Regions from separate parts of the Peribacillus phoenicis genome, predicted to be linked through region 1. Evidence: predicted binding sites of a transcription regulator. Region 1 holds the regulator's gene; each other region holds the start of a gene.
What was found. The regulator LexA, encoded in region 1, represses DNA repair genes until DNA is damaged. The targets are predictions, from matches to a motif close to CGAACATATGTTCG.
Positions count from the first base shown of each region.

Region 2: the regulator LexA is predicted to act here: its motif matches at 1,701-1,714, upstream of ABC374_RS28370 (YolD-like family protein).
Region 3: the regulator LexA is predicted to act here: its motif matches at 1,335-1,348, upstream of recA (recombinase RecA).
Region 4: the regulator LexA is predicted to act here: its motif matches at 1,597-1,610, upstream of ABC374_RS15665 (Y-family DNA polymerase).

Region 1 covers NZ_JBDFMF010000001.1:1,680,227-1,683,411, forward strand. Annotated here, with positions in the region: gene ABC374_RS08130 (esterase/lipase family protein) at 1-138, shown strand, start outside; gene ABC374_RS08135 (glucosaminidase domain-containing protein) at 865-1,479, shown strand; gene lexA (transcriptional repressor LexA) at 1,705-2,328, opposite strand; gene yneA (cell division suppressor protein YneA) at 2,484-2,795, shown strand; gene ABC374_RS08150 (YneB family resolvase-like protein) at 2,815-3,185, shown strand, end outside.
Region 2 covers NZ_JBDFMF010000008.1:55,898-59,082, forward strand. Annotated here, with positions in the region: gene ABC374_RS28350 (FtsK/SpoIIIE domain-containing protein) at 1-208, opposite strand, end outside; gene ABC374_RS28355 (hypothetical protein) at 217-552, opposite strand; gene ABC374_RS28360 (helix-turn-helix domain-containing protein) at 1,026-1,250, shown strand; gene ABC374_RS28365 (YolD-like family protein) at 1,324-1,497, opposite strand; gene ABC374_RS28370 (YolD-like family protein) at 1,445-1,657, opposite strand; gene ABC374_RS28375 (ArdC family protein) at 2,447-3,185, shown strand, end outside.
Region 3 covers NZ_JBDFMF010000001.1:1,484,873-1,488,057, forward strand. Annotated here, with positions in the region: partial or broken gene ABC374_RS07205 (IS1182 family transposase) at 1-819, opposite strand, end outside; gene recA (recombinase RecA) at 1,494-2,540, shown strand; gene rny (ribonuclease Y) at 2,894-3,185, shown strand, end outside.
Region 4 covers NZ_JBDFMF010000001.1:3,203,024-3,206,208, reverse strand. Annotated here, with positions in the region: gene ABC374_RS15675 (DUF3221 domain-containing protein) at 14-541, shown strand; gene ABC374_RS15670 (C40 family peptidase) at 592-1,251, opposite strand; gene ABC374_RS15665 (Y-family DNA polymerase) at 1,668-2,924, shown strand; gene ABC374_RS15660 (YolD-like family protein) at 2,951-3,185, shown strand, end outside.

The sequences.
Region 1 (3,185 bases):
ACCGAAAATTTTACTGGCACCCTTCCAGAAGTACCTAAGTCAGGTGTTTATAATGTAACAATAGATGTCAAGGAAAAAAATGTGTATGGTACTGAAAGAACCCGGACGCTGATTCGTTCGGTCTATATTGAGAAATAGTGAAATGCCGTCTCTTCTTTGAGAGTGTATCAGACTGTAGACAAATTCTAAGTTTGCCTACAGTCTTTTCTTTTAAAAAAAGATCCAGTCGATTGCAGAAAATCCGCTTCCTTTCCGCCGACTGTCTGCCAAGCCTGCTCGGCTAGTCAGGAGTGTAAAAAACATAAAGGATAACTTACTTTTCCCGACAAATTGATCCCTTCTCTTAATTGAGAAGGGGTTTTTTGGATGTGTGTAATGGGATGTTAACATGGGTGTTAGTGTTTAATAAAAAGATTGCTGAATTGCAGCGAGAGATACCCTGTATAGGTTTAATCCGTCTTTTTATAGGATTCTCTATAAGACAAAATACCAGTTTTGAGTGCAGCATAATTGCCAATGTTTGCATAGCCATAAAACCAGCCCATGAAAATTCCTGAAACCAAGTGATGACGATGACTGATGAAAATGGAAATGAACAAGTTTTGAAGGTTTTCAGTGTCCAACTTAAAAAGCCGTCAATCCATTTAATTATATGGATTGACGGCTTTTCCTGTTTGGTAGGGAAGTGGATAAATAATACGCGGAGCGATCCACTTCTAGGTAAGTAATCTATAATGAAAAAATTAGCCAGACATCGGAACTTTTTGTGCAGGACAAGCTGTAACCTTTTTCATAGAGGAGAATACGATAAGAATGAAGATAAACAGTGAAAAATAAAGTAATGCCTATTAGTGGGAGGTTCTAATGAGCAAGGAAACATTTATTAAGGAAATTGCTCCCTATGCCCAGAAAATTCAACAGGAATTTAAAATATTACCTTCTGTTGTCATTGCACAAGCTTGTTTGGAGAGTGGATATGGGACAAGTTTATTAGCAAGCAAAGGAAAAAATATATTCGGTACAAAAGGTGACTTCAAGGGTGAGTCAGTCATTATTCAAACAATGGAATATGTCAATGGTGTGCCCGTTCAAGTATGGAACAAATTCAGAAAATACCCATCTTGGGAAGAAAGTCTTCGAGATCTCGCCAATTTATATGTAAAGGGGACTTCATGGAATAGAAGTCTTTATACAGCTGTCATTGGAGAAAAAGATTATAGAAAAGCACTCAAAGCAATATTCGATGCGGGGTACGCCTCGGATCCCAAATATATTGAAAAACTGGTGAACCTTATCGAAACAAGCGATTTAACAAAATATGATGCAAGCATTGAAGAGGTTTATCATATTGTCCAAAAAGGGGATACCGTCTCTGCGCTTGCAAAAGCATACGGTTCTACACAAGTGCAGATTCAACAGTGGAACGGTTTGGTCGATCTTAACCTCATTAAAGTGAACCAAAGATTACGAGTGAAGTGAATTTTAACTGGGAGCGGTAGTTAAAGCTCTCTTTTTTATTGTAATCAGATTGTTACCAAAGTACATATTAGGCGAGCGTATAACTTCCATTCGTAATAAAGGATGTTTAAATTTCCATGAAAACTTGATTCTATTAAAAAATATGTCAATATCTAATCTTCCATATGCATATTGAGAGAATTCGGGACATAGATTAAACAAACAAAAAAAGCGCGGTTAGCGCTTTTAGTGTATTTGTCTATATAAGCCTATTACTTTTCCAAGTATCGAAACATCTCGTAAAATAATTGGTTCCATATTTGAGTTCTCAGGCTGAAGCCTTATGTAATCCGGTTCCTTAAAGAATCGTTTTACAGTGGCTTCATCATCTTCCGTCATGGCCACGACGATATCTCCATTATTGGCATTGCTTTGTTGTTTCACGATGACATAATCCCCATCATGAATTCCTGCTTCGATCATACTTTCACCCATGATTTCCAGCATGAATACATGGTCATCATGCGGAACCATGCTTTCGGGAAGCGGAAAGTATTCTTCTATGTTTTCAATGGCCGTTATCGGCATTCCCGCTGTTACTTTTCCAAGTAACGGCACGTTCACGACATTGACTTTGGGAATATTGTTCGCTTCCTCCAAATTCATTATTTCAATGGCCCTTGGCTTGGTTGGGTCACGTCTAATCAGGCCTTTGCTTTCCAGGCGTGATAAATGTCCGTGTACTGTTGAACTTGAAGCAAGTCCCACTGCTTCGCCAATCTCCCGTACGGAAGGTGGATACCCTTTTTGGCGGACCTCTTCTTTAATGAAATCAAGAATATCTTGCTGCCGTTTTGATAGTTTAGTCATTTGTGCACCTCTTCCCCAATGTTCTTTGCTACATTATAGCATGACCCCCAACTCTATACAAACATAAGTTCGAATTTTGTTGTTGACTGAAACAAACGTTCGTATTATAATTTGACCATAACATACGAACGAACATTCGCTTTGGAGGGATATTTATGAAAAATTTATACAAAAATTATATTTATACGATTCTATTAGCGGGATCAGTATTCATCTTTTCAATTTTATTCTCTTGTACATTGAACAATGATCCAAAAAAGGATTTCCTTTCTATAGAAGTAAGTGAGGGTGATACCCTATGGGGAATTGCCGAAGAATATGAAGAAGCAAATTTGACAAAAAAAGAATTCATTGGTTGGATAGAAGAGCATAATGGAGTCAGGGCGGATTCAATTAAACCTGGTCAAGTCATCGTCATACCGGTTAAAGGGGAAGAACTTGTCCAGAATTTGGCCAGTGAGCAGTAAGTAGTGAAGGTAGGGTATTATGAAGGCGGTAATCTATTGTAGGGTAAGCACAGAAAAAGAGTCACAGGAAACATCATTGGCAAGGCAGGAAGATGAATTAGTCAAATTGGCAGAAAAGATGGATGTTGAAGTCATTTCCATAATAAAAGAGCAGGCAAGTGGTTATGAGTTGAATCGGGATGGCATTTTTGACATGCTCGAACTATTTAAAACTAAAGAAGCTGAAGTACTATTAATTCAAGATGAAACAAGGCTGGGAAGAGGGAATGCCAAAATAGCCCTTTTCCATGTCATCCTTAAAGAAGATGTGAAAATTTATACGCTCTCACATGACGGGGAGCTTGAGTTATCGGATTCGGATGCCATGGTCATCCAGATAGTCGGTATTGT
Region 2 (3,185 bases), on a different contig from region 1:
TCTTAATTTCCTTCGGATCCATCCCAGTTGGAAGGGTAAAAACATACGTGAGCGTTTTTTTCTTGTAGTTAAAAGAAACGTTTTGGATTTTCGGATAGGTAAATCCGTTATTGGATTGGCCGTATGAATACTGGATTCTTATTTCACCATTTCGGAACACTTTCATTAGTTCAGCCTTGGCACGTTGCTTTGCTAACCACATTTTCATATGCTCACCTACCTGAAGAAGAATGATAATTGATTTACAAGAAACCAAATAGCTGATAGTCCGACAATCGGAAAGGAGATACGTAGAAAAGCAGAGATAAAAGCAGCCATTCCAACGTTATCGGAGTCAGCCAGACCTTTTTCGATTAAAGCGACCAAGAGAATGCCGGCAGCCATTGCAATAAATAACGGATCAATCATTGCAGATGGATTCAAGGGTATAAAGGCTAAAACCGGTATTGGTTTAATCGATAGTGAACCTTTTTTTCTGTGTTCTTTCTTCATGAATGTCTTAAAATCAATGGTTTCAACTTTCCTCGATACAAAAGGCGAATTGATGAACATTCCGAACCCTCCTTATTTTCACTTTCCAGCTTTGATGGTTCAGAATAAATAGCCCACTTATATACCATTTTGAAAGGGGCTGATTTCCATTCGGACCCTCGGAAGAACACGTGTCTTTTACGCTCTCTTTTTTTTATTTTTTTAATCATTTCATGTATAAAGAATGGGCAAATTGGGCATCGGTCGCCTTTCCTTCGTCTTTCGGCTTACGGCTCTCTCTAAACACTTTTTGTTTTCTTGTTATATCAACCTTTATTGGTTCATTACCTTGGTAAGCTTACCTTGATAGATACTTTGGTAATTACTTTGGCCGGAAGTTGCTAACTACCAAATTAGGTACCTTGATAAAGCCTATGGAGACTGCTTGTACATATTTCACACTTCTTTTGCAAAAATCACATAAATGTGAATAAAGACCAAAATATCAGTCAAGACTGGTGAACATACAATTAACCGGGAGGCTGATCCATCATATGTTTGGGTTAGGAAAGAAAAGGTCTAAGTTCGGGAGGTTTCTTGATCAGAATGCGATTACTCAACAGGAGATCAGTAAAGTCAGTGGGGTAAATCGAAATAGTATAAGCAGGATCACACAATCAGATGAAAATAAACCGTCTATGAAGAACGCCTCAAAGCTTATAAAGGCATTAAAAAAAGCAGGTTATAACGTGGATTATGATGATTTCTGGAGTATGTAAAAAAGATCCTTCGGGTTATTCATTAAAAACTTGCAGGCTTGAGCCTGCATTACTTTCTTCAGGAAAGAGGTCTTCATTTGGTAACTACATTAATGATTTGAAAGAAATTGATCGTTATTAACGAATCTAATTCATCTTGGATCTGAATCTTTTTATTAAGGGGAACAATTTTATTTACAAATCCTATTCTTGTATTAAAAAATCCACCTTTCCATGTAGTGATTTCTAAAAATGTTTTGTTGGCCAAAGCTTTCCGATAAAAGCTTGGCCTTGTCTTCTATTTGTGTTTCGTCTAGTTGAGGTCTAGGAGTTTTATAATAATCCTGCTCAGCATCTTTTAACATTTTTATATGCTCCGGCATAAAAAAGCCTTGCCATTTGATATTTTTCCCTCGATCTCTAATCATACAAAAAATTACCCCTTTCGAACCATTTGCTATCCTTATTATACAAACGTTTGTTCTGTTTATTCGAGTTTTGTTTAACAATCCATTTTTAGATCTGTTTTCAATCCTTTTGTTTTTACCAACGAGCAAGCCTTAAGGCTGTGTTTTTCCTTCAGGAATAAGGGCTTTTCATGCTTTTAGATCAAGAGCTTTCAAAACATACTTCAGGCGGCGGCACTACAGACTGATCAGAAAGGAAGAACGTCTTTCTGTCATTCTGTACGTGTCGCTTCGGCATTAAAGGGCCCGATAACCACGGTCTGTACGGCTTACACCTACATTCCGTAGGTTCCTGTTCCATTTACGGCAAGCCGCCATACCGAACGAGCCGAAAACCGGAAGATCAAGACCTTTAAGATCAAGAGAGTAAAAGAATAAAGAACAAAGGAGAGTAGCCATCCGGCTACTTTTATTAATTATTTTTCCCTTTCGCCCTCCGAATCGTAAAACAGCGCAAGCCTTCTAACCTTCCAGCCGGTAGGACACCCGAACCTTTCCGGCTAGAAGCTAAGAAGGCTAGTCAATCGATCAAGGGGCAAAAAACTTTTTTGACTACGAACGCTATGCAACATCAAAAAACTTTTTGTGCGAAGAGCACCCTTGACCGATTGCCTATGCGTGTTTTTCGTTCTACTTGCAAAAGGGGAAAAATAATCCCCCTTTGGGGAACTGAATCGCTTCGGAAACCAAAAGGGAAAAACATAAAACCCAACAACAAAACCCCTTAAAAAATCAAAGGAGGAAAAGAAAATGGCTAAAAGCGTTTATGAAATCATTACAGAAAAAATCATTGAAAAATTAGAAAGTGGAGTCATCCCGTGGCGTAAGCCCTGGTCAAATTCAAACGCGGTCAATTGGAAAACACAAAAGCCATATAGAGGAATCAATCATTTTCTCGTTGAACCCGGTGAATATGCGTCTAAAAAGCAGATTTTAGAAGCCGGTGGGCGAATCAAAAAAGAGGAAATGAAACATTCCCATATGATCGTATATTGGCTTTGGAAAGAAAAAGAGGACAAAGAAACAAAGGAAAAAAAGACATTTGGAAAACCTTTCTATTATAGAGTTTGGGAAATTAATACACAATGTACCGGATTAAAGAGAAAAAAAAGCCATGAAACATTTGAACATGACCCCATTGAAAAAGCAGAAGAGGTTTTTAAAGGGTATTTCCATGCACCCGATTACACCTTTCATTCAGGAAAAGCGGTCTATTATCCAACGTGGGATAAAATCAATTGTCCCCCGATGAAAGATTTTAAGGTTCCGGAAGAATACTACTGCACTTTGTTTCACGAACTTATTCACAGTACCGGACATCAAAGTCGTTTAGCGCGTCCAGGCATCACGCGTGATGCCGTAGCGTTTGGGGATGAAGTGTATTCGAAAGAAGAATTAGTCGCTGAAATGGGCGCGGCCATGTTGTGTGGCGTGGCAGGAATTGATAACAGCACGATCGAAAATAGCGCAAGTTATATTGATTCATGGT
Region 3 (3,185 bases), 200 kb from region 1:
GGTAAAGCCGGTATGATTTCTTTGTTAAATAGGTAGCTTGTAATCGCTGGTGTTTTATAAGCTGCATCTGCGGCAACTGCTTCCGGTTTTCCAATTTTCTCAATCACTTGTTCAACTAGTGGCTCTAAAATCTGACTGTCATGTGTATTTCCAGGTGTTACAATCGTTCCAATACAAAACCGTTGCGGTCTGCGGCCGCGTGGAATGAATAGGCAAACTGTTTTGTTCGTTCATCTTTCACATAGTAGCCACTCTCAGAATCGGTTGTACTTTCTTTAATCTCTTTGGTCTCTTCTTTATCAAATTTATCTGATGGAAAAGGCTTTTTTCCATGGTTTTCACGATCTTGATTGATTTCTTCTTGAAGACGTCCTTGATACGCTCGTGTTTCTTTACGAACGATTTTCTTTTCAAATTTCCGTTTATTCGCACTGGCTTTCACATGTGTGGAATCCACGAAAACGTGTTCAGCACTTTAACTTTTTATTAGCAGCTGTCATTAAAATGCGATAGAAAATTTGTTCAAACAGGTCTGTATCTTTAAAGCGTCGCTCATAATTTTTCCCGAACGTAGAGAAATGAGGTACTTTATCATGGAAACCATAGCCTAAGAACCAACGGTAAGCCATATTGGTTTCAACTTCTTCAATCGTTTTACGCATGGAACGAATACCAAAGGTATATTGAATGAAAGTCAGTTTAACTAAAATAACTGGATCAATACTTGGGCGTCCTACCTCTGAATACATATCTGTCATAAATGAAAGTGAAGTCAATGGAAGCCTCCATTTTACGAACCAAATGATTCGGAGGCACCAGTTAATCTAAAGTAATCATTTCAAGTTGGTCTCGCTGAATAGAATTATGTTTCGAAAGCATCCTCATCACCTCAAGTTTTAATAATTCTATTTTAAAACAAAAAAGACTGTAGGCAAAAGGAGTTCTAACTAAAAACATAGTTGATTGGAACGTAAGGTGCGAGACTCCTGCGGGAATAGCGAGTCCAAGGGAGACCCCACAGGCGCAAGTGCGCCGAGGAGGCTCCCGGACCGCCCGCGGAAAGCGAGTGCCTGAAGTGGAAATCAACGTCCAAATTTGTACAAGCCATAAAAATAGACAAACACGATTTTCATCGAGGTTTGTCTACAGTCTGAGCAGAGCTTTTTACAGCTCTGCTTTTTATTTGGTTTTAGAAGTTTGTTTCTTGAAAAATAGGGAAAAAAAGAAAAAAGTTAATTCAATGAAAATGTTTTTTTTAGGGAGCAAGTGAAAGGAAATGGAGATTTCTTAAAGATAAAACGTTTTTTTACAGAGAATACCCCGAAAGAAAAAAACGAATGAATGTTCGACTTTTTGCTTGGCAAAATTGTAAAAAGAGTATATAGTAAAGATAGGTTTTGAGACAGGATGCAAACCTTGATCTCGAATAATTGCTAACGTAAGTACACCTTTAATCGGACAGCCGATTATTTGAATATAGAGGAGGAAATTGAGTGAGTGATCGTCAAGCGGCTTTAGATATGGCGTTAAAACAAATTGAAAAACAATTTGGTAAAGGTTCTATTATGAAACTTGGGGAACAGTCTGATCGTAGGATTTCAACGATTTCAAGCGGTTCTTTAGCATTGGACGTAGCATTGGGAGTGGGCGGATATCCAAGAGGCCGGGTCATTGAAATATATGGACCTGAAAGCTCCGGTAAAACGACTGTTGCATTACATGCTATTGCAGAAGTACAAAAGACTGGCGGCACGGCTGCATTCATTGATGCAGAGCATGCTTTAGATCCAGCATATTCAGAAAAACTTGGTGTGAATATCGATGACTTACTGCTTTCACAGCCTGATACGGGTGAACAGGCCTTGGAGATCGCTGAAGCATTAGTTCGAAGTGGAGCGGTGGATATCATTGTCATTGATTCGGTGGCAGCACTTGTTCCTAAAGCTGAAATCGAAGGCGAAATGGGAGATTCCCATATGGGTCTTCAAGCGCGGATGATGTCCCAGGCGCTTAGAAAACTGTCTGGTGCCATTAATAAATCAAATACCATTGCCATTTTCATTAACCAAGTCCGTGAAAAAATCGGTGTTATGTTTGGGAACCCTGAAACGACTCCGGGAGGCCGGGCATTGAAGTTCTATTCAACTGTTCGTCTGGAAGTGCGTCGTGCGGAACAATTAAAACAGGGTAATGAAATCGTCGGTAATAAAACGAAAATCAAAGTTGTTAAAAACAAGGTTGCTCCACCATTCCGTCAAGCGGAAGTTGACATCATGTATGGTCAAGGGATTTCCCAGGAAGGTGAAATCATCGATATGGGTGCAGATCTTGATATCGTCCTTAAAAGCGGTTCGTGGTATTCATACAATGAAGAGCGTGTCGGACAAGGCCGCGAAAATGCGAAGCTGTTCTTGAAAGAAAATCAGGATATCGCTCAGGAAATTTCTCAGAAAATCAGAGATCACTATAATCTCGATGGAGAGCATGAATTACCGCCAGAAGAAAATGAACCAGAAGAGCATTTTGAATTGCTTGATTAATGGTATTTGGAAAAGGCCTAAGCTTGTTCGCTTAGGCCTTTTCTATATATTTTGAGAAAAGTGTGAAATTTTCAGCGGAATAAATGGCATTGAAATCAGATTTACAGACTTCTTCCATAAAGAATGCTGTACATAATGATGGTTGATATTAAGAAAACTTGAATAATCATTGATACATAAGGGACAAACGCTTGACAATAAAAATTCTCAACTATACAATTAATATGTATATTTTACAATTTTTCAAACTAAAATTTTGAAAATTAAGTGCTGTATATTGAATTTATGTGCAATGTACTTGCCGACAGTTCAACATTTTATGTAAAAAGTTCATAGCAAGGGGAGGTGAAACGATGGAACCCATGACAATCATCTTCACTTTGCTTGGCCTAATCGTCGGTGCAGTTGTTGGTTATTTTATTCACAAATCAAAATTTGAGAGTAAAATAGCAGGGGCAAAGGGCTCTGCTGAACACATCCTTGAGGATGCAAAACGTGAAGCGGAAGCACTTAAGAAAGAAGCCTTGTTGGAAGCAAAAGATGAAATTCATAAAGTTCGTGCCGATTCGGATCGGGAAGCCCGTGAAAGAAGGAACGAATTACAAAAACAAGAAAATCGGTTATTGCAAAGAGAAGAGAATCTGG
Region 4 (3,185 bases), 1.5 Mb from region 1:
AGGAGGGATTTGTATGAAGAGGATTGTAAACCTTTATATATCCATTTTCGTTGCCTTTATTCTGGGTAGCTGTCAATCCCCTGATTGGAACATGGATGAAGCCATCGATAAGGGGGAAGAAGGTTTCATTACGGATCTTGACGATAAAAGGATTTTGATTAAAGAGACGTATTATAAGGTGACCACTGATACATCCATTCAAGATCAACATGGTAACGCTCTCGATTATTCCGACCTGGAAATCGGGATGAAAGTGAAACCATGGCACCGGGGCGGGGTGAAGAAATCATTTCCTGGGAAAGCGGAAGCGGAACTGATTCTTGTTTTGACGGATGAAAAAAGCTTGGCCGAACAAAGGGCGGTCACTGCTGCCCTCGATCATGTCAGCAAAGCGGAAAGTCAGCGATTCATGGTTCTCGAAGTCGTCCATTTACCCTCAGAGCATGTTTATAATATCGAAATGATGAACCGTTCCAACTTGGACTCTTCATTCATGGTGACAGTAGAGGATTTAACGGATGAAATATTATATATAAAATAAAACAACCGGACTGAATCACTATGAATTCTGTCCGGTTGTTTTATGGGATTTTATAAAGTTTTCGCACCTAAATATTTTGGTTTCCAATAAGAATTATCCATATCCGTGATGGTTATTCCTTTAGAAGACGTAGCACTGATGAATTGACCATTTCCGATATAGATCCCAACATGGGATACTCCTGTTCTTCCAGAAGAAGTATCAAAGAATACAAGATCACCTTTAGCTGGTGAAGATACTTTTAAACCCGTATTGGAATATAGCAAGGATGTTGTACGCGGTAAGGTAATTCCTTGTGATTTTTGGAATACGTAATAGACGAAGCCTGAGCAGTCGAATCCAGTCGGTGTTGTTCCGCCCCATTTGTAGGGTTTGCCTATTAAGGTTTTTGCATAGCTGATCAAGCTTGTATTATTGACATTATAAACACCAAGCGCATTAAATGTGCCACGGCCGGCAATACCATCGGCAGTTAACCCTTTGGCTTTTTGGAATTTTTTCACTGCTGATACAGAATAGGTGCCGTAATATGTAGTCAGTGAACCTGAATATGTGAAATAACCTTTGGTTTTTAAAAGTTGTTGTAGTTGTTTGACATCGCTATGTGTCATTCCGGGTCTGAGGGTTTGGTCTCCAATATTTGCAAAGGCTTGCAGTGGGGTTAGCATCATGGCAGATGCAACAGCAGCTGAAGCGATCCATTTCTTCATAATTTTCATTTCCTCTCTATCTATCTCTCTAGTATTGTTAACAATATTATCCTACAATACCATTATGACAATTAGACATAATTTTGGTTACATTTACATTACAAAAAATGAGTAATAAGACTTAAGTTTAAATAGACTAAAGTCTGTTGATAAGGGTGAAAAAATTAAAAAATCTAAGCATAAGGATCCATTAAAAATTATTCAAGCTACTAAATGATTCTTTTTAAAAAAACTATTTGGATATGCAGTTTAAATTTGTCATTTTACCCATTTTTAGTATCTATTATATTTTTCGAGGAAATTACAATAAAAAGTAGAAATTTGTATGAAAACTTCCATTGAATAAGAACGTATATTCGGTTAAAGTTATGAATATAATAAAAGCGAACGTATATTCTTGTTAGGGTGAAGAAACGATGGATTATGGGACGATGCCGAAACAATCAATTATGTGTATCGATATGAAAAGTTTTTATGCAAGTTGTTCAGCGGTCATGCTTGGTCTGGACCCGCTTGATTGTTATCTGGCGGTGGTTGGTGATTTGAAGAGGACAGGGAGCATTGTGCTTGCGGCTTCTCCAAAGATGAAGAAGGAATTTGGCATCAAGACAGGTTCGCGGATGTTTGAGATCCCGAATGATCCAAGGATTGTGGTCGTTGAACCTAAAATGGCGACCTATTTAAGGGTCTCGACGGAAATAACCCGCTTGTTCAACCGTTATGTGCCCAAAGAAGCGATTCACGTATATAGTGTGGACGAAAGTTTTGTGAAAGTCGATGGTGCCGCTTCTTTATGGGGAGATGCCCGGATGATAGCTGAAAAGATAAAAGATGAAATCGAACGGGAATTACAGCTCCCCTGTGCCATTGGAATTGGACCGAACATGCTTATGGCAAAACTTTGCCTTGATTTGGAAGCCAAACATAAAGGGATTGCAGAATGGAAGTATGAGGATGTGCCAAGCAAACTTTGGCCGATTTCACCGCTTCGTGAAATGTGGGGGATCGGCAGGCGTGTAGAAGAAACCCTTCATGGAATGGGAATATTTACGGTTGGGCAGCTTGCCAATTATGATCTTGAATTACTTGAAGCAAAGTTTGGAATTATGGGCAATCAGCTTTACCACCATGCGTGGGGAATAGATTTATCTGATATGGGGGCAGCGATCATCGAAGGGCAGGTCAGCTTCGGCAAAAGTCAAATCCTGCTGCGGGATTATAAGGAGGAGCATGAGGTAAAGCAGGTCATGCTGGAAATTTGCGAAGAAGTTGGAAGAAGGGCACGCACCCATCGCAAGGCAGGAAGGACGGTGAGCCTCAGCATTGGTTACAGCAAGGATGAGTTCGGCGGAGGTTTCCATCGTTCGCGTTCAATTAGCGAACCGACCAACATTACGATGGAGTTATATAAAGTGTGCCTGGAGCTTTTTTATGAAAACTATAAGCAAAAAACGGTTCGGAGCATAGAGGTCAGGCTCTCGAATATTGTGGATGACAACGAAATGCAGCTGACTTTATTTGATGCTTCGCGCTGGAAGAAGCGGGAATTGAGTTACACGGTTGATCGAATCCGCCATAAATATGGAGCCAAATCGTTATTGCGTGCCGTTTCGTATACAGAAGCGGGTACAGCCGTTTACCGAAGCAAGCTGCTTGGTGGGCATAAGGCGTAAGGGTGGCTTTGAAGGGAGGGAAAAGAATGATACGTGATCGCGGCCGTATCAAATGGACATCGATGATGTTGCCGGAGCATGTGAAGATGCTTCGGGATTGGGTGGTGGAGGATGGCTATGAAACGAAGCGCATCCTGGATGAGCAGCAACTGGAAGAAATGAATGCGGTAATGGGGGAAGCGATGGAGGAAAGAAAGGATGTCACGATTGCTCATTATGAAGGAAACCGGTATCAGCTGTTAATCGGCAGGATCCATTATT